2 linked regions of the Paraglaciecola psychrophila 170 genome follow. The main gene of each other region encodes a partner of the protein of the gene in region 2 in a complex. Links are inferred from orthologs where the notes say so. Each region holds a gene or a part of one and is shown on either strand. Other genes may lie near its edges.

Region 1 (11,507 bases), 3.4 Mb from region 2 along the record:
AGGCTACTTTTACCGCAGTATTTTCGAAGGTTACTTTCCACAAGAAACGGCAGCTAAGTGTGTGCCTAGCGGCAAATCTATCGCTTGTAGTACAGTAGAAGCCTTAGAGTGGGATGCGAGCTTTAAAGCCAATGCTGACCCTTCTGGTCGTGCAATAAGCTCTGTTCACGGTAAGAGCTAGGTCATAATTAAGCTACACTAGCTACATCTACGAATCAGATAAAAACCAGAGTCAATCACTCTGGTTTTTTTATGGCTCGGTAGAAGTATGAATTTTGCCGTCAAACCATAATTCCTCTCTGTCTAAAGGCGTTTTTTCTGGTAAAAAGGTGTTTTCTAATGTGTAAAATGTTCTATTGCCAATCTCTGATTTTTCAATAGAAGCTTTATAATTCTCTTCAAATAACTCGTCATACGTTCCATTTTTGATGGCTTTTTCTAACCCTCGTTCAATCAGGTTCGCCAAAGGAACACTTTTCTTATTTACAAAAAAGTAGATTGCCGCGGGATAACGTATCCCAAGAGTAGGTTGAATCTGTATTTTATTCGCCACGTCGCTCATAGCCAGTTCCTCCCAAATTTCTATAATAGAGCGCGGGAAAAAATCCCCTTGTGCTCTACCAAGCATTTTCACAAGAGAGGTTTGGGTACGATCGGTGATCACGTCGAAACCATTGGATTGCAATATTTTGGTGTCTGGCCAATCTCGCCCCTGCAATGGCGAAAGTTTAACTAGATGATCGAACTGCTGAATATAGGTAAATCGTTCAGCCATGTCTTCTCGAATCAACAGTAAACGCCAACCAATCAACCCTTTAAATATGGGAATACGTATTGGCAGTAAATCTTTTTCACGCTGGACATTGGTCATACCCCAAACAATGTTTATTTCTCTATTGTCTTGAAGCCTGTCTAGGGCCTTGCCTTTTGACAGAAGATTGTCTGAGGGTTTAAGTTGATAATTAACGCCGGTTTGATCCAAAGCCAATGCCAACAGCTTGATTGGGTAATCGTCAATTGTTGACACCGTTTCAATCGAACGGGGAAAGGTTATTTGCCATGATGCACTCTGAGCATTAACACTAAAAAAGTAGGATAAACCCAGCTAGGATTTTATTCATAACTTACTCGGCAAGGGAAAAAATATCTATAAGTTTATTTTCGTCATCATCAATAACCGTCACAATTATTTCAAGTTGTTTGTCGGGCATCTTTTGCAAGGTGTATGACGAGGCACAGCTAAAACATAATCGATCTTGATCAACATAGAATTGCCAGCGCATTTTTGAGAAAAATAGTGAACCTGATAAGCGAATAGTTTGCTGCAATTTAGGTACAAATTTTTTAATCCCTGCTTGCTTAAGCTTTGTAAATATCCGACTTAAATTGTGCTCTAATTTTTTCTCGCTAGTGATGACTTTTTTACTTTTGTCACTCATGATAATAGTAGGTGGTAGATAAAAGCTGACCACCTGTTTAGGGTCAAAGGTATTTAATGCTGTAGCATAAATATCTAAAAAATATTCTGAATCAATCGGCATAATTGACGTACCCCTTAATCACGTATATTACGTGCATATAGATCGCTACTCGATCCCAATAAATTTGTGAGTTTGTAATGACAATCGCCAATTACGCGCTATGCAGGTTTTAATTGCAAGGTCAGTGGCACGTTTTTGTTGGCTAATCGGCTGTAAATAAATATTGGGTACCGCTTGGTCACCTAAAAGTGTCAGCACCTCGTCTAGCTCTTCAATATGTTTTTGCATTGCTATCGGATGCTTAATTTCATTTGCTCGGCGCATTGCACTTCGTAATACAAGCCTGCCTCCCGGCATATTGATTTTTGGTGAAACAGTGACCCAGGTGTCTGGATGCGCGATGATCTCATAAGTACCGCTGGTTTCAATTTGCACCGAATACCCTTTAGCTATTAAGCTACTAGTGATTTCAGTCAAATCATACAAACACGGCTCACCACCGGTGATCACGATATGTTTAGCCACGTAACCATGAAGATTAAAAAGGCCTAATAACTGTTCGGTAGTCTGTTCAAACCAACTATCAGACTCAGCCGTTTCTGCCATCACCGCATTGCTTGTGGTCTTTAACTCAGGCGACACTACCCAAGTATGTTTAGTATCGCACCATGGACATCCCACAGGGCACCCCTGCAGTCGCACAAAAATCGATGGCAACCCGGTATAACTCCCCTCTCCTTGCAAAGATTCAAACACTTCATTAATTTTATAGGTACTCAATCACTTTCCTTTAGTTTAACGCGTCCCTAGTGTGGGAATTTATCGTCAAATCACTTAAAATCGATATTAATGAATTGATTATAAAGAAGCAAAGCCCATGTCACAAAAGGTAGTGGTAATTTTTTCCGGAGGAATGGACTCTTTTACAGTCCTAAACCTAGCAGTCAAACAGGGCTTAGAGGTATTTGCCCTGTCTTTTAATTATGGGCAAAAACATAAAAAAGAACTCGATTATGCAGCTCGAGCCTGTCAAGAGTTAAGTGTGCACCACAAAATAGTCGATATTTCAGCTATCAATCAATTAATTGGAGGCTCATCACTGACATCAGATATTGAAGTAGCAGAAGGCCATTACGAAGAAGAAAGCATGAAAAGTACTGTGGTGCCAAATCGTAATATGATTTTGCTATCTATGGCAGTAGGTTATGCCGTTTCAATCGATGCCAACAAAGTCTACTTCGGTGCTCACTCAGGCGACCACGCTATCTACCCAGACTGCCGGCCTGAGTTTGTGCATAAAATGAATGACGTTTGCGCTATAGCTAACTATGAGGCAGTCGAAATTGTGACGCCTTATTTGGAGGTCAGCAAAACGGCAATTTTAACAGCAGGCTTAAAAATGGGCTTAGATTACAACCTCTCATGGACTTGTTACAACGGTCGTGAAAAAGCCTGTGGTAAATGTGGAGCCTGTCAGGAAAGATTAGAAGCGTTTACTGAAAATGGGGTGACTGATCCTTTGGAGTATGAAGGGTAAGGTAAAATGGTGGTTTGCTTTTTGTTGTACATAATAAAAAAGCAAATCCTTTAATCACCAATAAAAAAGCCGCATATATGCGGCTTTTTTATCAAAATTAGACCTCAGTTCTAAACGCTACTGATCAACCTGCTGGATAAAATAGCTAATTTCCTTAATTAAATGTCTTAACACAGGATTTAATCGGGTGTTTTTGCCATTCATCACAAATAATTCGTGACTAAATTCAAATAAACTTTTGCCTACTGGCACTAGTCCTAACCCTGCACCTTGGTTTGTGAGTATATAATCAGGTAATAGCCCTACGTATTCACCAGTCATGATCGCAGCTAAGCAAGCATCGTAGGAATCAGAAAAGGTTTGAATAGCCATACGTGTATCGTCAGCAATGTAATTGGCTGAGGACAAGCCGGAGATACCAATTGCTGGATAGTCTCCAATCTTAACGTTGTTAGGAAAACCATCACGATATTTTGCTAGAACATGGGAAGGTGCACAATAGAGTCTTCCTTTACATGAAACATCAACTGGGTGAAAAGTGACAGACTCAGGTTTGACCATATCATAAGTCGACAACACCAAATGACATTCACCAGACAATGCAACATGCTCGACCTCGTTATACAATCTGGTTTGAATATTCACGTGAATATCGTTAAATTTTTTCATAGTGCTTTTAACAGATTTACTCACCGCCAAGTGATATGAAAGGGGTAAACCCGCCATCATCACTAAGGTGACATGGCCTGAATAATCATCATGCAAACTTTTTAGGTTAAACACAAAGTTATCAAAAGAGTTGAAGATACGTTTGGTTTCCTGAAAAACCACTTCACCCTCTTTGGTCATTTGAAAACCACCACGACCACGATGACATAATACTAAATCTAAGCGTTCTTCGAGCTTTTTAATAGCCGCGCTAATATTCGGACGTTGCATCCTAAGCACCGGCTCAGCTGCAGTAAAGCCATTACATGAGGCAACAGCGTAAAATACACGCAATAATTTGATATCGGATTCTTGAAGACGATTTAACATTACAGCACCACTTTTAGGTATAGTTATTGATACTAAAGTACATAGTAGGAAAGCCTTAGCCGGATTACAATGGAAATTTAGCAGAACTGCTAAAACAAAGGTCTTAGCTATAGAAAAGTGAAAAATTTAACTTTTTCTAACTATTACGACCATCGAAAACCGACTTTGCGACTACCGACGTTGCGACAACCGACGTCGCGATAACCGAAGCTATAAACGCCAGCCTAAGGCTGGAGAAACATTTCCTTATTGGTGCCATGCGGTTACAATAATCTTTGAGTATAAATAACCTGAGCTCGGGATAAGCCATAATACCCAGTACCACTATTATCGCGCCTACCTTCGTTGGACTTGCTTACAATAGCGCGCTATTCCCTCACAATCTCCCCCTCGATAAACACAATAATAGCAGCACTAGATGTATTCAATGTCTTTGCGAACCAATTGGCAGCATCTAACATATCGTTTATATTGTAATGACTTATAGGGACGCGGCACGTCTTAACCAGAGTTCGGGTTAACTAGGAATTTTTCACTATTTGAGCACGATAGGCTTCAATGTCATCACGCAAATTCGCTGCTTTTTCAAATTCTAAATCTTTAGCCGCTTTAAACATGACTTTTTCCAGTTCACTAATTTTTTGCAAAAGTTGCGGTGTACTGAGCGTATTATATTTTTTGCTCGACTCAGCCACTAGCCTGAGCTTCACTTTACTGTCAGAACTGCCATCGCCCACGTCCATGATGTCGGTGATAGGTTTATTCATCTGGGTAGGAATAATGCCGTGCTTAAGATTGTAGGCACGTTGGATGTCCCGCCTTCTATCTGTTTCTTCAATCGCCCGTTGCATCGACCCCGTGATCCTATCAGCATATAAGATTGCCCGGCCATTTATGTGCCGAGCTGCCCTACCCATAGTTTGTATCAGTGATTTATCAGAACGTAAAAAGCCCTCTTTATCTGCATCAAGAATAGCCACTAACGACACTTCTGGCATATCAAGACCTTCACGAAGCAAGTTGATCCCAACTAACACGTCAAACTTACCAATACGTAAATCGCGTATAATTTCGATACGCTCTACTGTATCGATATCTGAGTGTAAATAACGGGCTTTTACACCATGCTCATCCAGATAATCACTTAAGTCTTCAGACATACGTTTGGTCAAGGTAGTAACGAGCACTCTTTCGTTCACTGCCACACACTTATGAATTTCAGAAAGTAAATCATCCACTTGTGTGCCTACTGGCCGTATCTCTATTTCAGGGTCAAGCAACCCCGTAGGACGAACCAGTTGCTCAACTATATCGTCTGGTGCAATAGCCAGTTCAAATTTACCCGGTGTGGCAGAAACATAAATTGTTTGCGGGCTTATTTGTTCAAACTCCTCAAACTTTAGAGGCCTATTATCTAATGCTGATGGCAATCTGAATCCATATTCCACTAAGGTTTCTTTTCGGGATCTGTCACCTTTATACATGGCACCAATTTGTGACACAGTAACGTGAGACTCATCGATAAACATTAAGCCATCAGCTGGGAAATAATCAATAAGAGTGGGCGGAGGATCACCTGGTGCACGTCCTGACAAATAGCGAGAGTAGTTTTCAATACCTGAGCAATAACCTAACTCCTGCATCATTTCCATATCAAATTGACAACGCTGGGACACTCGCTGCTCTTCTACTAATTTATTAACGGATTTAAGTTGCTCACGTCTTTCTTTGAGTTCAACTTTAATATGTTCAATCGCATCAATGATTTTTTCCCTGGGTGTGACGTAATGAGTTTTAGGGAAAACCGTGGCGCGCGTCACCCTTTTCTCAACAGCGCCTGTAAGTGGGTCAAATATGCTAATGCGTTCAACTTCTTCGTCGAATAATTCCACCCTGATACCATGACGTTCTGAGTCTGCAGGAAATATGTCAATCACATCACCGCGCACTCTAAAGGTCCCTCGGTCAAATGCGACATCATTGCGAGAATATTGAATTTCAACTAGGCGACGTAAAATATCACGCTGATTCATGATGTCGCCTTGACGAAAATGCACCAGCATCTTCATGTAAGACTCCGGATCGCCCAAACCATAGATAGCCGATACACTAGAAACAATAATAACGTCGCGTCTTTCCATCAGAGATTTGGTGGCTGATAAACGCATTTGTTCAATGTGTGCGTTTATCGATGCATCTTTCTCAATAAAAGTGTCACTTGAGGGCACATAGGCTTCAGGTTGATAATAATCGTAGTAAGAAACAAAATATTCCACTGCATTATTTGGGAAAAACTCTTTCATTTCTCCATAAAGCTGTGCTGCTAAGGTTTTATTGTGTGCCAGAATCAATGTCGGACGCTGCACCTTCTCTATCACATTTGCCATAGTAAATGTTTTACCAGAGCCTGTGACACCTAATAATATTTGTCGTGCAAGGCCATCTTCTAGGCCTTCTACTAACGCTTTAATCGCTCCGGGCTGGTCGCCGGCTGGCGAATAACTAGAGGATAATTCAAATGGTCTACTCATAAATCTTATTTACTCAATACACTTTGTTCAAATCGAGAGGCGAGAATGGTTTTACACCAAATATAAGCAATACAACCAACGGCAATGTTGGCGATTGCTCCCGCCCAAAAAAGTCCGGATAAATCAAACCAATAACTACCTATGTAAGAAAAAGGCACAAAAAACACAAATAAACGCATAAAATTTAATGATAGGGCTGACATCGGCATATGCATGGCATTAAAGGATGAATTAGTCAAAATAGTCACACCTTGCAATCCATATCCTAAGGGCACAATCATTAGAAACATTATTATGGTCGAGGCAACGTTTAACTCATCGGTGAATATATCGGCAATGACACCTGATAACAGGGCCAAAATAGCAAAAATAAACAGCTGCCATACAATTACAAATTTGACGCACAAACTATAGGCCTGCCCTACTCGCTCAAGCTTATTCGCTCCAAAATTTTGACTTATAAAGGGTGGCAATGACATGGATAAAGACAATACCACTATACTAGCAATAGATTCTAATCGGCCACCGACTCCCCATGCGGCAACGGCTTCTGGTCCATAACCTGCCACAATTGCTGTGACTATTCCGGCAGAAATGGGGGTCAACATGTTTGCACCCGCTGCAGGTACACCAATTTTTAAAATACCCCCAGTACTGCGTTTTAACTGTTGCCAATTAAGTAATTTAGGTTCAATCAATTTCCGCTTTACGACCAATATATATAAAATATAAAATAACCCCACTGCCCAAGCTATAAGGGTAGCGACAGCCGCACCTTGTATTCCAAGGGCAGGTACTGGGCCCCATCCGAATATAAGTATGGGATCAAGTATCACGTTGATAAGACCACCAAAGGCCATCACATAACTGGGTGTTTTGGTATCACCAGAAGCGCGCAACACACTGTTGCCGACCATGGGCATTGCCAAAAACACCCCGGCAGCGTACCACACCAGCATATACTCTTTAATAAAGACTAACTGCAGTGGGTCAGCCCCCATTAAGCGAAATATCGGTTCAATCGTGATCACGCCGATAACAGCTAAAATAATCGCTAATACCATAGTGAGCATCAATGCACCAGTTGCAGTCTCCTTAGCTTGGTGGCGTTGCCCTGCGCCAAGCAACTTAGCAATAATAGCCGAGGTACCAATACCCAAGCCAATATTTAGACTAATAACCGTAAAGGTAACTGGAAAAGTAAAGCTGATAGCAGCAAGTTGTTGCGTGCCTAACATACCGATAAAAAAAGTATCTACCAGCCCAAATGTCATGAGCACTACCATTCCTATTATCATAGGTAGAGTCATTTTACGTAGTGTTAGAGCAATATCTTGGTTCAGCAAATCTGGGGGTGACGATGTTTTAGTGCTTGAGGTCAATATTACTCTCTCTTAATTTAAGATAATGATGGGTAAGAAGGTTAACTAGCCCGGGATCACATGTCACATATTCAACCTTACACATTCGAAGATTCGTAGAGGTGTCTTCAGCACTGTCATAAAGATACATATAATACGCGATTTTTGTATGAATTTTATTATATTTACCGCCACTAATGTTACGGGATTGTTACAAATGTCAACATTTATCAGATGTATGCATTTGAATACACTTGAGTGTCTGTTTTTTGACGTTTTTACTTTTACGACACTGCCTCACTTGAAAATAAATAGATTGTTTTAAAAACCATCGATTAATATTTAAAAAATAATCTGGTTGTTTTAGCATAATTTTTAATTTCTCTTTAAAAACAACACACAAGCGAAATTCAATACAATTCAAACTGAAGTTTTTATTTTTTTATGAAACCAAAAAATATCGTATCCATATGTTTTTAAATGATTTTTTAAATTAATCTAATATTATCAACTTCAACTCTTGACATTTAATTGATAAGTATCATCGTACTTATTAGAATTTAATCCACAAGGTTATCCACAGGTTTCGTGGATAACTGCCTTGACCCTAGAATTGGCGTACATTGGCACCACTGTCTGCTTTTGTTTTAGTTAGTAATCACTAACCTTAGCATGGCGACCAAAGGTTACACTTTTATTAAACACTGGCAATACGTACAGTGTTCAACAAATCGTTAATAACAATTAGCTATAACGAAATGAAAAAACGGTCTTTGATTTAAAATTAAATTGGCAAACTTAAATCGCACAATTTTAAATCAATAAAAATGAGATTTTTTATTTCTGATGGTATTACGTACAGATTGCGCGAAAGTTTATAAATATATACATAAAACCTCACTTTGAGTGTTGACAGCGAGCGGTATGCTCATTATTATTCCGCCCCGTTGAAAAGCCACCTAGTTTGTAACTAAGTGAGGTTTACAACGTAAGTATAACGTTCCCCCTTAGCTCAGCTGGTTAGAGCGACGGACTGTTAATCCGCAGGTCCCCTGTTCGAGTCGGGGAGGGGGAGCCAACTTATACTTGTGATTAAATGTTTATGAAAAACAATATTTAATATGAAATTGAATTCCCCCTTAGCTCAGCTGGTTAGAGCGACGGACTGTTAATCCGCAGGTCCCCTGTTCGAGTCGGGGAGGGGGAGCCAATTCTTTATTCAGCCATTTCCTCATTCATTACTTTTAGTTATCTACCCTTATTTCAATAATAAACACCATATAGCAATAAACTTTTGAATATCAAGTTGTTAATGGTCACTTAAATACAGATAATAAGGACGCATTAATAACTCTTGGCTAATATTCATTTTACATGACCGAATTCTTATTACTATTAATTGGCACTGTGCTGGTAAACAACTTCGTGTTAGTTCAATTTCTAGGCTTGTGCCCATTTATGGGTGTATCAGGTAAGTTAGAAACAGCTATTGGCATGTCTATGGCCACTACTTTTGTACTAACATTGGCCTCTATCTCCAGCTATCTAGTCGAACACTATATATTACTACCTCTTGGTATCGGCTATTTGCGTACCCTGAGTTTTATTCTGGTGATAGCCGTAGTTGTGCAGTTCACTGAAATGGTCGTGCACAAAACTAGCCCTACTTTATACCGCCTGCTAGGTATCTTCTTACCACTCATCACCACCAACTGTGCCGTCTTAGGCGTTGCACTGTTGAATATCAACCAGGAACATAATTTTGTTGAATCGGTTATTTATGGCTTTGGTGCTGCAGTAGGTTTCTCTTTAGTACTCATATTATTTTCAGCGATGCGTGAACGTTTAGCTGTTGCTGACGTACCTAAACCTTTTAAAGGGGCTTCTATAGGTATGATTACTGCAGGTTTAATGTCTTTAGCTTTTATGGGCTTTACTGGATTGGTTAAGTTTTAATGTCACTAGGATTTGCTATTTTAACTGCCTTACTCGCCATAGGTCTGTTGGCTCTAGTTTTTGGGCTTGTGCTTGGATTTGCTGCGGTAAAATTTAAAGTTGAAAGCGACCCTTTAGTTGAACAAATAGATCAAATACTCCCACAAACCCAGTGTGGACAATGTGGGTACCCTGGTTGCAAACCTTATGCTCAAGCAATAGCTGATGGCGACGAGATAAATAAATGCCCGCCGGGTGGCGATGCCACCATAAAAAAACTGGCTAACCTTATGGGTGTAGAAGCGACATCTTTAGATGCCGCACATGGCTCAGAAGATATCAAAATGGTTGCTTATATTCGTGAAGACGAATGTATAGGCTGCACTAAATGCATTCAGGCATGTCCTGTAGATGCCATAATAGGTGCTGCCAAACAGATGCATACAGTGATAGTCGATGAGTGCACAGGCTGTGATTTATGTGTAGACCCCTGCCCTGTTGATTGCATCGATATGTTGCCTTTACAAAACAGTGCCTCATCTTGGCGCTGGAATATCGATGCCATTCCTATAAAACGAATAGGCTAATCAGGAATTATGCCAAATAACTTCGACGACATCATTGAAAAACTAGACAACCAAGAATTGTGGGACTTTCCTGGAGGCGTCTTTCCTGCTGAACGCAAATCACTGTCGAACCAAACTCCAATAGGCAGACTACCTATCCCTGAACGCCTATATGTGCCAGTTAAACAACATATAGGTATCGAAGGTCATTTAATTGTTGAAGTCGGTCAGAAGGTGCTCAAAGGACAAGCATTGACCAAAAGTATGAACCCTTTTGCCGTCCCAATTCATGCTTCCACATCGGGTGAAATAACAGCAATACACAAACATGTGTCAGCTCATCCTTCTGGTTTACCAGAGTTGACAGTTGAAATTAGCAGTGACCAACAAGACAAATGGACTCAACTTAGCCCTTTAGTGGATTATCAAAACCAACCAAAGATGCAAGTGTTAGCCGCTATTTGTGATGCTGGAATCAGTGGTATGGGCGGTGCTGGTTTTCCCACTCATATCAAGTCTTCGCCTAAAAAAGATATCGATTTTTTAATTATCAACGGTATCGAATGTGAACCTTACATTACCTCTGACGACCGTTTAATGCGTGAACACGCTTGGCAAATACGTCAAGGTATCAACGTGTTGTGCCATCTGCTTAAGCCAAAACAAGTATTGATAGGTATAGAGAATAACAAACCTGAAGCCATAGAAGCGTTGCAAGTGGCATGCCGAGAAAGCTCCAACTATCGTGTATGCATTGTGCCGACTAAGTACCCTGCAGGCGGCGAAAAGCAACTAATTCAAGTACTGACCAACCGAGAAGTACCAGCTCAGGGATTACCGGTGGATGTCGGCGTAATCATGCATAATGTGGGCACTTGTTTTGCCATAGCAGATGCGATTTTTACGGGGAAACCGCTCATCGAGCGCGTGGTAACCGTCACGGGTGAAGCAATAGAAAACCCAGGTAATATGTGGGCGCTGATTGGTAGCCCCGTTGCCCATCTGTTGGCACACTGTAAATATAAGCAAGCAGGTCAGAAGCAACCCAATATCATAAT
Region 2 (11,509 bases):
TGTGGTCTGTGGTGGTGCTATGTTTACTGTTGGCTGTTCGAAAAAAGTTTAGCCAAGTGTTTAAAGCCATCCGCGATCCAAAAATCATCGTAACCTTATCAATCAGTGGATTATTGTTAGCGGTAAATTGGCTAATCTTTATCTGGGCTGTGAATAACGATAAAATGCTCGATGCTAGCTTGGGTTATTTTATTAATCCATTGTTCAATGTGTTACTAGCGCGTTTCTTTTTGCAAGAAAGCTTAACTAGGTTGCAGTTAATGGCTGTTTTTGTAGCATTAGCAGGCGTCGCTTTTCTAGTGTTTTCATATGGTCAGCTTCCATGGATCGCCCTAGTTTTAGCAACTAGCTTCAGTATTTATGGTTTATTACGCAAAAAAGTGACTGTGGACTCTATGCCCGGCTTATTGATTGAAAGTTGTATTATGTTGCCCTTTGCTTTGTTGTATTGGATTTTCATGGATACAACAAGCGGAAACATGTCACTAAATAGTCTTAACTTAAATATAACGTTGTTATTGGCAGGTGTGGTGACTACCGCTCCATTATTGTGTTTTACTGCTGCAGCTAGGCGTATCCGTTATACCACATTAGGTTTTTTCCAATACATAGGTCCAAGTATAATGTTCTTGCTAGCAGTCATGATCTATCAGGAACCGTTAGATACAACAAGGATGATTACTTTTGTATGTGTGTGGTCAGGATTATTGATTTATGTTTACGATTCATTACGAGTCTACCGAAAGTCTAGACGGATTATTCAAAACTAAATTTAGGGTTAGGTACGATCGGTTGCAAAGAACAGCTTAATCATCAACTAATTGATTTCTTCCATTATTTTTTGCGATATACAGATGCTGGTCGGCTAAACGTATCATGGCGTTTATACCGCCCCTGCTTTTGTGGGTGAGGCCTATGCTAACAGTGCAAGATAGGCTTTGTTTTTCAAAAGTCAGCACTTTATTCGCAATTGCCTTTCGGAAACCTTCCATTATTTGTAATACTTTTTCGGGTGCGGTATTCGAAAAATACACACAAAACTCTTCCCCCCCAAATCGTGCAGCAGTGTAATCTGTAAAATATTCAGCAACTAACTTAGCCAGTTCTTTCAATGTGTAATCACCGCAATCATGTCCATAAGTGTCATTCACTTTTTTGAAATGGTCGATATCGATAATCGCTAGACTTTGTGATTTAGGAGTGACTTTTAGATTTGCAGCGACTCGCGTAAAAAAGTGCCGCCTGTTAGGTAAACCTGTTAAATAATCAGAGTTAGATACACGCCTAATAGTTGCAATATTTTCTAAGCGTTCAACGTTTTGCATAATACGACAGAAAAATTCTTCGTGGCAATAGGGTTTATACAAATAATCAGTTGCGCCACTTTTAATAAATCTGGCAGATAAGCCACTGGTGGTATCTGATGATATACCAATAATGCCAAGGTCTTCTTTGGAATAGGTTTTACGCAGTTCAGAAATCATCTGGATACCGGACATAACTGGAATATTCTCATCTATAATAGCCAGCCTAATATTTGAATGGCTGCGCAAAGATTCCATGCCTTGTTCAGCACTTGCCGCTTCAAAGGTAATGAAATTATGTCTTCTAAGTAGAGCGGTCATAGATTGTCTGCTGACCCTAGAATCATCAACTACTAATACCCCTACTTTCTTATTCTTATCCAATCGACTCAGCAAACGCGTCAGGTATTCATAGACCTGTGCGTTTTCTTTAGGAATGTAATCCACCACACGTTTATTAAGAATAGTAGTTCTGGTTGACTCATCTAGGCTGCCAGTTATTACTATAGTGGGTAAAAAAGATTCAATAGCAAAGTCTATCGCTTCACCATTTGGCGCGTCAGGTAAATTAAAATCGACCACAGCACAGAGGTATTCTTCAGGTGCGGAACTAGAAAAAACATGTTTGGCTTCTACTAAACTAGTGGTGCAAATAGGCTGCAACTGAGCCTTGGCTATAAGACTTCGCATCAGGTTCATACTGGTTTTGCTGTCTTCGACTATTAATACTTTGCGTTGCATGGGTTAAAATGTAGTAGAAAAATTTAATTTAGCAGATTAATTCTTTTCTGGCTTTGGAAAATTAAACTTTTGTTAATTTTGCAAATGACATGACCAGCCATTTACTCCCAAACTCATCGAAGTTAATCTGTACTCTTGCATGTTCGCCACTGCCCTCATAATTCAATACAGTGCCTTCGGAAAATTTAGGATGGGACACTCTCTCCCCTAGTTGAAAGCCTGTTGATTCGAAAGCGGTATGACCCGTAACTGGAGTAAATCTATTTTGAACCGGTCGAGATATGGTGGTCCGCAAACGCACTTCTTCGATACAATCGGTAGGGATCTCTTTGATGAAACGCGACGGGGTGTGATACTTGTCCTGTCCATATACTCTTCTGTTTTCGGCGTAAGTAATATATAACTTTTGCATTGCCCGTGTCATGCCTACATAACAAAGGCGGCGTTCTTCTTCAATTTTACCAGGCTCTTCGTTACTCATCTGACTTGGGAACATGCCTTCTTCAACACCAGCCATAAAAACTAGTGGAAACTCAAGTCCTTTTGCAGTGTGAATAGTCATCATTTGCACAGCGTCTTGATGTTTATCTGCTTGGTTATCTCCTGCCTCTAGAGACGCATGCGCTAAAAAAGCAGACATAGGTGTCATGTTGTCCGCTTCTTCTGGCACCACAAATTGTTTACAGGCGGTGACCAGTTCTTCTAAGTTTTCAATCCTAGCTTGAGCTTTTTCGCCTTTTTCTGCTTTGTACATGGCAAATAAACCGGAATGTTTAATCACGTAGTCTGCATGTTGCTCTAAAGGAAGTGCTGCAGCATCTTGAGTGAGTTGCGTAATTAATTTTGTGAAGGAGCTAAGGGCATTAGATGCACGGCCAGTTAAGCGGTTTTCAGCCAGTATTCTGGAACTGGCATCCCACATGGATAGTTCTGACTCGCGAGCAAGCTCGCGAATTTGTGATAGGGTTTTATCACCAAGGCCACGAGTGGGTGTGTTCACGATTCGTTCAAAGGCAGCGTCATCAATCGTCTGATTAATTAAGCGTAAATAACCAAGTGCATCCCGAATTTCCTGACGTTCAAAGAATCGTAAGCCACCATATATCCGGTAGGCGATAGACTCTTGCAACAATGCTTCCTCTAAAACGCGTGACTGTGCATTATTGCGATATAAAATCGCACAATCAGATAAGGCATTACCGTTGTCTCGCCATTCTTTTATGCGTGCAATGTTAAAACGAGCTTCATCTAACTCATTAAACCCAGCATACAAAGAAATGAGTTCTCCCGGGCTATCTTCGGTCCATAATTTTTTGCCTAATCGGCCTTGGTTATTATCAATTACAGCATTGGCCGCTTTTAATATATTCCCAGTAGAGCGATAATTTTGTTCCAGTCGTATAGTTTTCGCACCTTTAAAGTCTCGTAAAAAATGTTGGATGTTTTCTACATTTGCGCCACGCCAACCATATATTGATTGATCATCATCACCAACAATAATCATATTGTTACTGGGGGCGGCAAGTATCCGCAACCAAGCATATTGAATGTTATTGGTATCTTGAAATTCGTCCACCAGAATCGTTCTAAAGCGTTTTTGGTAGTGTTCTAATACTGAAGGATTGTTTAACCACAGCTCGTGGGCTCTGAGTAACAATTCAGCAAAATCGACTAACCCGGCTCGATCGCATGTCTGTTGGTAAGTCTGATAAATTTCACGCATTTTTTGTTGCGTGGCATCACCATGGGTTTCGATATGCTGAGGACGTAACCCTTCGTCTTTATTGCCGTTGATATACCACTGTACGTGTTTGGGAGCCCAGTGTTTTTCGTCTAGGTTAAGACTTTTAAGTACGCGTCTAACCAATCGATATTGATCATCTGAGTCTAAAATAGTGAAGTTTTGAGGTAGTCCAACATCTGCGTGATGAGCCCGTAGCAGACGATGCGCGATGCCATGAAAGGTACCAATCCACATGCTATTCAGAGCGCTGCCTTGCAACTGCTCTATGCGACCGCGCATTTCTTTGGCGGCTTTATTGGTAAACGTTACTGCTAAAATACCGTATGGGGCAATGCCCTCAACTTCCATTAACCATGCAATACGATGCACCAAAACTCGCGTTTTCCCGCTGCCTGCACCCGCTAAGATAAGCATGTCAGATGCAGGAGCGGCCACTGCATCACGTTGTTTGTCGTTTAACTGGTCAAGAAGTCGAGATACATCCATTACACACAAAATATATTAGAAAAATATATTTCCAGTATATCAGCAACACTGTATTTAAATACACTAAACTCAACCTTATATATAAGAGTAATTGCTTAAATTATATAGCAGAGAAAATATGAGTATTGAATTCTGGCAACAGTTAAAAGACGAAGCAAAGCAGCTTGTTAATAATGAGCCTTTGCTGGCAAGCTATGTGCACACGTGTATTTTGGCTCATCGTAACTTCGAAACAGCGTTAAGTTTTATTTTGTCCAACAAACTAGCTGATGATGTGATGAATGCTTTATCTGTCAGAGAAATGTTTGAACAAAGTTACTTAATACATCCTGAGATAGTTGACGCTGCAATTTGTGATATTCAAGCTGTGTTTAAGCGCGATCCTGCGGTGCACTCATTTCTTACCGTATTACTTAACTTTAAGGGATTTCAAGCGATTCAAGTGTACAGGTTAGCGCATCAACTCTGGATAGCGGGTAGAAAGGATCTAGCCTTGTTTATACAAAGTCGAAACTCAGAAGTTTTTTCGGTGGATATTCACCCTGCGGCAAAAATTGGTCAAGGCGTGATGTTCGATCATGCCACTGGCATTGTGGTGGGTGAAACCGCGGTGATTAATAATAATGTGTCTATTATGCAATCTGTCACGCTTGGCGGTACTGGAAATGAAGCCGGTGATCGCCATCCAAAAATTCGCGAAGGAGTCATGATAGGTGCAGGTGCTAAAATTTTAGGTAATATCGTTATAGGTGAGGGGGCCAAAGTAGGCGCTGGAAGTGTGGTGTTAGATGATGTGCCACCGCATGTCACAGTGGCCGGTATCCCGGCTAAAATTGTTGGTAAGCCTAGTTGTCAGAAGCCTTGCGAAACTATGCGACAAAATATTTTAGAAGATTAAACGTTTATCACTTTTAAAATGACGGATATATTTTAGATAAATGCTAACAACTGGGTTAAATTACTCAGTTGAACATGAGGTAAAAGCTGTGCTTTTTCACTGCGCATCTGCATACTTCTATCCTCAGCATACCAAGCTGTTTGATACCCCGCTCTAAGTGCACCATATATGTCTTTTGGCAAATTATCACCTACATGTAATATGTTTTCGTGTGGGATCTTTAGGTGTGCTTGTGCTGCATCAAACATGGCTTTGTGTGGCTTCATTGGCAATTCCAAACTAGCTTTAAAGTAGGCGCTAAAATACTTTTCAAGTCCAATCTGTTTAAGGTTAACGTTGCCATTAGTCAGGGCTATTAATGGTAAGTTATTCGATAGTGTTTCTAATAAAGAATGAATGCTTCTGTTTATAGTGAAATTGCTTCTTTGAAAATAGAAATGTTCGAAGCACTCTGTGGTAGCTGTCTTTAGCTCGCTACCGGATAAACCCAACTCCATAAAACCAGACTCAAGAGATAATCGACGCAATTCACCCATATCATTTTTTAATAATGGGTTAGCTAGAAGATGTATCTTTTGTCGTGCGCGCCAAAGATTTTTGGCCACATGTTTAGTCGCAGGATATTGGTTATGCATAAATTCAAGTAAAGAACGCTCTGCGTTGATGATGACACTTGTGTTTTCATATAAAGTGTCATCCAGGTCGAATGTAATTGCTTGAATTGGTTTAAGTTTTTTATAATAAATCATTTAGGACTATCTATTCTTTTTGAGTATTCTAATTATTTAGACTTTTTGGCTCTAGGGTGGGCACCATCGTATACGTGGGCGAGATGCTGAAAGTTCAGGTGCGTATATACCTGGGTTGTAGATAAATTAGCATGCCCCAGTAGCTCTTGCACCCCCCTCAAATCTGAGCTTGATTCCAGAACATGAGTGGCAAAACTGTGTCGAAGTTTATGTGGATTAACAGATTGTTCTAGATTTTGCCGAGTCGCCCACAATTTCATACGTTTCGCTATTTGCCTAGTGCCGATCCTATTTTTTAACATACTGACGAATAAGGCAGGCTCTTCACTGGATGCTAGTTCTGGTCTTATCTTAAGCCACACACTTAATGCTTCTAAAGCAACTCTTCCAATAGGTAACAAACGTTCTTTATTACCTTTACCTATAACTCTTAGCTGTCTGTCAGGTTGAATACTTTTTATATTGAGATTAGCCAATTCTGATAAACGTAAGCCACAACTATACATAAGTTCCATCATCGCCTTATCTCGCAAAGCTAGAAGGCCATCTTCCTTGATATCCAATAATTGATGCATCTCATCAACATTTAATTGTTTGGGTAAGGGTTTGGCCTGCTTAGGAGCTTGAATTGAAGATGCAGGGTTTTGTGTTAATTGGCCTTGTTGAACTAGATAAGCGCAAAATCCTCTGATAGAAGATAAGCGTAAAGCGATAGAACGCGAGCTTAGGCTGCTTTTACGTGCATCGTTCAGAATCCTACGGATATCTGATGTATTGAATGTTGACCAACATTCAATATCGAGTTTACTGAAAGCTGCGATAAGCTGCCGCTGATAATTTTCTATCGAGTTACTCGCTAGATTTTTTTCGTACCTTAAATACGCAAGATATTTTTCTAACCAAGTATGTAGGCTTGGCCTCAACATTTTATTAATTAATAGGTCAGCATTTTAGGTAACAAGATACCCAAAAATTGCTGTAGTTGGGTGATCAGTAAGGTATCCATATCTGGATTAAAATGACCTGGATCTTTACTACCTATTGCTAAAATTCCAAGTTCACCCAAATCCCCAATCAGTAATAAAGCCACTGAGTTAGCTTCTTGATCAGCAAACAATAACTTGCGTTCATGCTCACTTAAACGTCCAAAGAAAAGTTTATGTCTTTTAAAGCGTTTTTCGATAAATAAGCGTCGCTGGATCTCAGGCAACGCATGAGCACCTTTGAAAGGCTTTAAGGTGACGGATGCTAACTGCAGGTTTTCTTGAATCACCTCTTCCAAAACAAATTTTAGATCATCAAGGTTAGTACACTTTAGGATACGCAAATTTAAGTCGGCATAGACTCGATAAATGGCTTCGTTCTGTTTGGCAATGGAAATTAATTGATTCAGCTTATGACTCAAGCTTCTGACTTTTTTGCGTAGCTGTTCACTTTGCAATTCCACCAAAGATACACTGCCTTTGTGTGAATGGGGAATACTGATTTTTTCAATAATCTGCGGAAATTGGGTGAAAAACTCAGGGTTTTCAAGTAAGTAAGCGGCTACTTGTTCAGCATCAAGTAGATTGTCAGATTCATATGCAGTCGTTGTATCCATTTTATTTTTGCGACTCTTTGCTCATAAGTTTATATATCCATCAAAAACATGCTCAGCGGCGCCGGTCATTTTTAATACATTATCACCACCTTGCCAACGTATTTTTAAACTACCACCACGCAAATCAACTCTTACATCTTTACTTAATCTGTTTTGTAACTGCCCTACAGCTACTGCAGCACATGCTCCGCTGCCACAAGCTAATGTTTCACCAGCACCTCTTTCAAAAACGCGTAGTTTGATGTGGCTATGATTGATAATTTGCATAAAGCCAACGTTTGCACCTTCACTAAAACGTTCATGTTTTTCAAGCAAGGGGCCCATTGTCTCCACATCTGCTGTTTCCACATCATCTACCAGCAACACACAATGGGGATTACCCATAGAAACAGCACCACAAAAAAAAGTGTGCTCCTGTGCTCTTATGATGTAAGTTTTTTCACGCTTTTGTGCTTTTATCGGCACCAAACTTGGCTCAAACTCGGGTACCCCCATATTTACTGTTACTTGCCCATCTTTCTCAAGATAGAGAACCATACGACCCGCTTTGGTACTGACTACAATTTTATTACGGTTAGTTAGGCCTTTCATTTTTACGAAGCGAGCAAAACAGCGTGCGCCATTTCCACACTGAGAGACTTCAGAACCATCGGCGTTAAATATTCTGTAATGAAAATCTTGGTCGGGATCATAAGGTGGCTCAACCATTAAAAGTTGATCGAACCCGATACCAAAATTTCTGTCCGAAAGTTGTTGAATTTTCTCTTTAGAAAAAAATACGTTTTGCGTTACATTATCAATAACAACAAAATCATTTCCCAGACCATGCATCTTTGAAAACTGGATTTGCATTGCGACTACTTAGCTAAACTTTTGTCAACACGCTTTAGAACATACGTGTTTTATATTATTAAATAGTTATATCATTTCAGCGAAAGACTGACTATGTCTTTAGCTTGATACAGGCTAAATAATCGCAATATTTATTAAATAAATATTTAAACCCATAAACCAATAGTTATGTTGGTATGTGCTCACTTTCAAATAATTGTGATATTTTTTCACGCTCTCTGACTAGATGCATCTTATCGCCATCAATTAATACTTCTGCGGCCTTGCATCGACTATTGTAGTTTGACGCCATAGCAAAACCGTATGCACCCGCACTGCGAACTGCAAGGTAATCATTTGGTTCGATAGCTAGCTCTCGGTCTTTACCGAGAAAATCGCCGGTTTCACAAATAGGACCTACTACATCATAAATAGCTTTGATTCTTTCAAGTCCAGCATCTAAAGGAATGATATTTTGCCATGCTGAGTAGAGCGCTGGGCGAATAAGATCGTTCATCGCTGCATCAACAATAGCAAAGTTTTTCTCCGCCCCCTGTTTTAGAAACTCGACCTTAGTTAACAAAATCCCAGCATTAGCCATGATTGCTCGGCCAGGTTCAAAGATAAGTAATAGCTCTTCTCGGCCCTTCAATCGTTCAGTGATAGCTTGTGTATATTGGTCTGGGTGTGGTGGCTTCTCATCATTATAAGTTACACCTAGCCCACCCCCTACATCGAGATGATGTATATGGATTTGGTGTTCAGCAAGCTCGTCTATTAAGGCTAACAATATATCTAGGGCATCTACAAAAGGGGTTAATTCCGTTATCTGAGAACCAATATGGCAATCAATGCCGATCACATTTAAATACGGCAGGCTATGCGCATATTTATAGATTTCAACAGCTTGTTGGCGTTCAACTCCAAACTTGTTGTCTTTAAGGCCTGTAGAAATGTATGGGTGAGTTTTAGCATCAACATCTGGGTTAACTCGAATCGATATGGGCGCTTTTTTACCAGCTTTCTCAGCTACTTCGTTGATACGGGTCAGTTCACTGCGTGATTCAACGTTAAAACATTTAATATTATGTTCTAAGGCAAAAGCAATCTCATCATGGGTCTTACCTACCCCTGAAAACACTACTTTGCTGGGATCACCACCAGCTTTGAGCACACGTGTTAGCTCCCCACCAGAAACAATATCAAAACCAGAACCCAATTTGGCCATCACATTTAACACTGCCAAATTAGAATTAGCTTTCACAGCATAACAAATTAAGTGTGGCTGACTACCGGCTGCTCTATCAAATGCATGCCAATGTCGTTCAATTGTGGCCTTTGAGTATACATAACAAGGCGTACCGTGAATGTGTGCTACGGTTTCAAGGGCTACGTCTTCAGCAAATAGTTGTTGATTTTTATAGGCAAAGTAGTCCATATCAATTTGTTCCTTGTTCGGCAGACTCAGTGGATGGTTCTAAGTCTGGTGTTGGGGTGTTTGTGGCAGGTTCTTTAGGCGAATATAAAGGAAGTTTTTGGCCACAGGCAGTGAGTATGACTACTGCCAAGGAAACTAAGCCAATTGTTTTCAAATTCATTCTGTTTGCCATCACAACATACCCGTTAATTTATAAGTTGTAATCATGTCACTACCGAGGGTAAAAACAAAGAGATGCTAGGCTTAGAATTGCTTATTTTATGCAATATGAAATAACTAAGATAAAAAATTGGGGGAAGATTAAATTTAGACTTAGTTTCGTGATGTTATATTCAGTATATCGCTGGGAAGTTGATAGTTGTATTACATTTTAATCTGCAACATAGAGTTGCGTTTCATAGCTGAGCATTGCTCTTTTAATACCTGACTTATTAATACTCGGTTTGCGGTAAGTCACTTTTTAGCCTGCAGCCGCTAATATATAAGCCTTAGGCTTATCAGTAAGCTGGCGCAAATCTTATAAAGATAAACTCTGGATATGTATATTTCCAAAACTATCCTAGATGAAGTATTCATATCATCAATGCAGTTAAGTGCAGGTGCTTAATATTATAGTAAGTTTGAACTTTAATATGTCTGATTCGAATGTGGTAGCTACTTATATTTTATTCAAAGATAATTTTCATTAGTTGTTTGATTTTAAAGTATCAACAAACTTATTGTGGAAATACCTAATCCCAATAGTGCGCCTGCAAAAATATCACTGGGATAGTGCACACCTAAAAGCACTCTGGTTACTCCGATGCAACTTGCCCATACATATGCAATAACACTTAGACTAGGATAAAAATGGGCGATTAAAGATGCCATCAAAAAAGCAGCTGCAGTATGCCCAGAAGGTAGGCTAAATTTATCGGATGGCACAATATGGGCATTAAGCTCAATTATATGATGACATGGGCGCTCACGTTTTAAGCTATTCTTCAGCAATAGGTAAATAGGGATTTCTAGCATGTATGCTAACAATCCAGAGTAGAGAAATAATGGCCCTTGTTGCGGTTCCAACCACCAAAGCATCACTCCAATAATGAGGTAAAGTTGACCATCTCCAGTTTTTGATAGCCACTTTATCCAGCTGCAATCTCTATTTGTTGTAAGATTAAACACCCAATAAAACAATGCTTCGTCATGTTGTGTTAAGGATTTCATTGATAAGACCTGCACTGTGATTATCATCAAGCATAATATTTAGAAACTGTGAAAAATAGGTGACACTTTTGCTAAGGCTTTATGACAGTGTTAAACCGCTCTTAAAACTTTATTTACGCTGGATTTGCTGTGTACTAGCAGTATACTCATACTTGACTTAGTTATATTAGGAACAAACATGGATTACAATACTTCTACTCTTTGTGATGTCTTTGCCGACAGTGTTGACGTGGTTGAACCCATGTTTGTGAGTTTTGGCGGTCGGGTTTCTTATGGGGGTGAAAATTACCACCATAAAATGTTTTGAAGACAAGGGTTTAGTGCTAAAAACCTTAGAGCAACCTGGACTTGGAAAAATTTTGTTAATCGATGGTGGTGGCTCCATGCGCCGAGCTTTGATTGATTCTAGTGCTGCGCGGTTGGCCTTTGATAATGGTTGGGAAGGAATAGTATGTTACGGCAGCGTGCGTGAAGTTGATGAGCTCGAAGAAATAAATATTGGTATTCAT

What was found.
Region 1: the proteins of uvrD (region 2) and uvrB are in contact, whole or in part, in a crystal structure (PDB 7EGT), measured with the Thermus thermophilus proteins. The link is inferred for Paraglaciecola psychrophila 170 from one-to-one orthologs. Residues at the interface, in WP_096412145.1 of Thermus thermophilus: His654, Arg656, Phe657, Gln666, Asp668, Glu669, Lys680, Arg681, Leu682, Ser683, Lys685, Tyr686, Ala687; in WP_096411307.1 of Thermus thermophilus: Glu23, Leu25, Arg26, Asp27, Gly28, Glu29, Arg30, Phe31, Arg55, Glu326, Asp327, Phe328, Glu379, Ser382, Gln383, His398, Gly400, Arg401.

What each region holds. Positions count from the first base shown.
Region 1 is NC_020514.1:1,601,539-1,613,045, reverse strand. The notes cover bases 4,083-7,040. They hold uvrB (excinuclease ABC subunit UvrB), read right to left. Parts: upstream 6,588-7,040; coding sequence 4,578-6,587; downstream 4,083-4,577. Other genes in these bases: C427_RS06990 (MATE family efflux transporter), read right to left, coding at 6,593-7,040. Outside these bases: asnB (asparagine synthase B), read left to right, coding at 1-181; C427_RS07020 (type 2 periplasmic-binding domain-containing protein), read right to left, coding at 251-1,027; C427_RS07015 (hypothetical protein), read right to left, coding at 1,125-1,541; 7-carboxy-7-deazaguanine synthase QueE, read right to left, coding at 1,587-2,261; 7-cyano-7-deazaguanine synthase QueC, read left to right, coding at 2,359-3,018; C427_RS07000 (LysR family transcriptional regulator), read right to left, coding at 3,136-4,056; more of C427_RS06990, read right to left, coding at 7,041-7,969; electron transport complex subunit RsxA, read left to right, coding at 9,323-9,904; electron transport complex subunit RsxB, read left to right, coding at 9,904-10,470; electron transport complex subunit RsxC, read left to right, coding at 10,480-11,507. UniProt on the Escherichia coli protein: The UvrABC repair system catalyzes the recognition and processing of DNA lesions. A damage recognition complex composed of 2 UvrA and 2 UvrB subunits scans DNA for abnormalities.
Region 2 is NC_020514.1:5,043,860-5,055,368, reverse strand. The notes cover bases 1,692-4,651. They hold uvrD (DNA helicase II), read right to left. Parts: upstream 4,276-4,651; coding sequence 2,107-4,275; downstream 1,692-2,106. Other genes in these bases: cysE (serine O-acetyltransferase), read left to right, coding at 4,394-4,651; C427_RS22250 (GGDEF domain-containing response regulator), read right to left, coding at 1,692-2,045. Also shown: EamA family transporter RarD, read left to right, coding at 1-770; more of C427_RS22250, read right to left, coding at 807-1,691; more of cysE, read left to right, coding at 4,652-5,173; C427_RS22235 (HAD-IA family hydrolase), read right to left, coding at 5,206-5,922; C427_RS22230 (tyrosine recombinase XerC), read right to left, coding at 5,955-6,848; C427_RS22225 (DUF484 family protein), read right to left, coding at 6,857-7,522; dapF (diaminopimelate epimerase), read right to left, coding at 7,544-8,374; lysA (diaminopimelate decarboxylase), read right to left, coding at 8,541-9,791; C427_RS26605 (lipoprotein), read right to left, coding at 9,793-9,951; C427_RS22210 (phosphatase PAP2 family protein), read right to left, coding at 10,491-11,000. UniProt on the Escherichia coli protein: A helicase with DNA-dependent ATPase activity. Unwinds DNA duplexes with 3'-5' polarity. Translocates on single-stranded DNA with 3'-5' polarity. Initiates unwinding more efficiently from a nicked substrate than double-stranded DNA.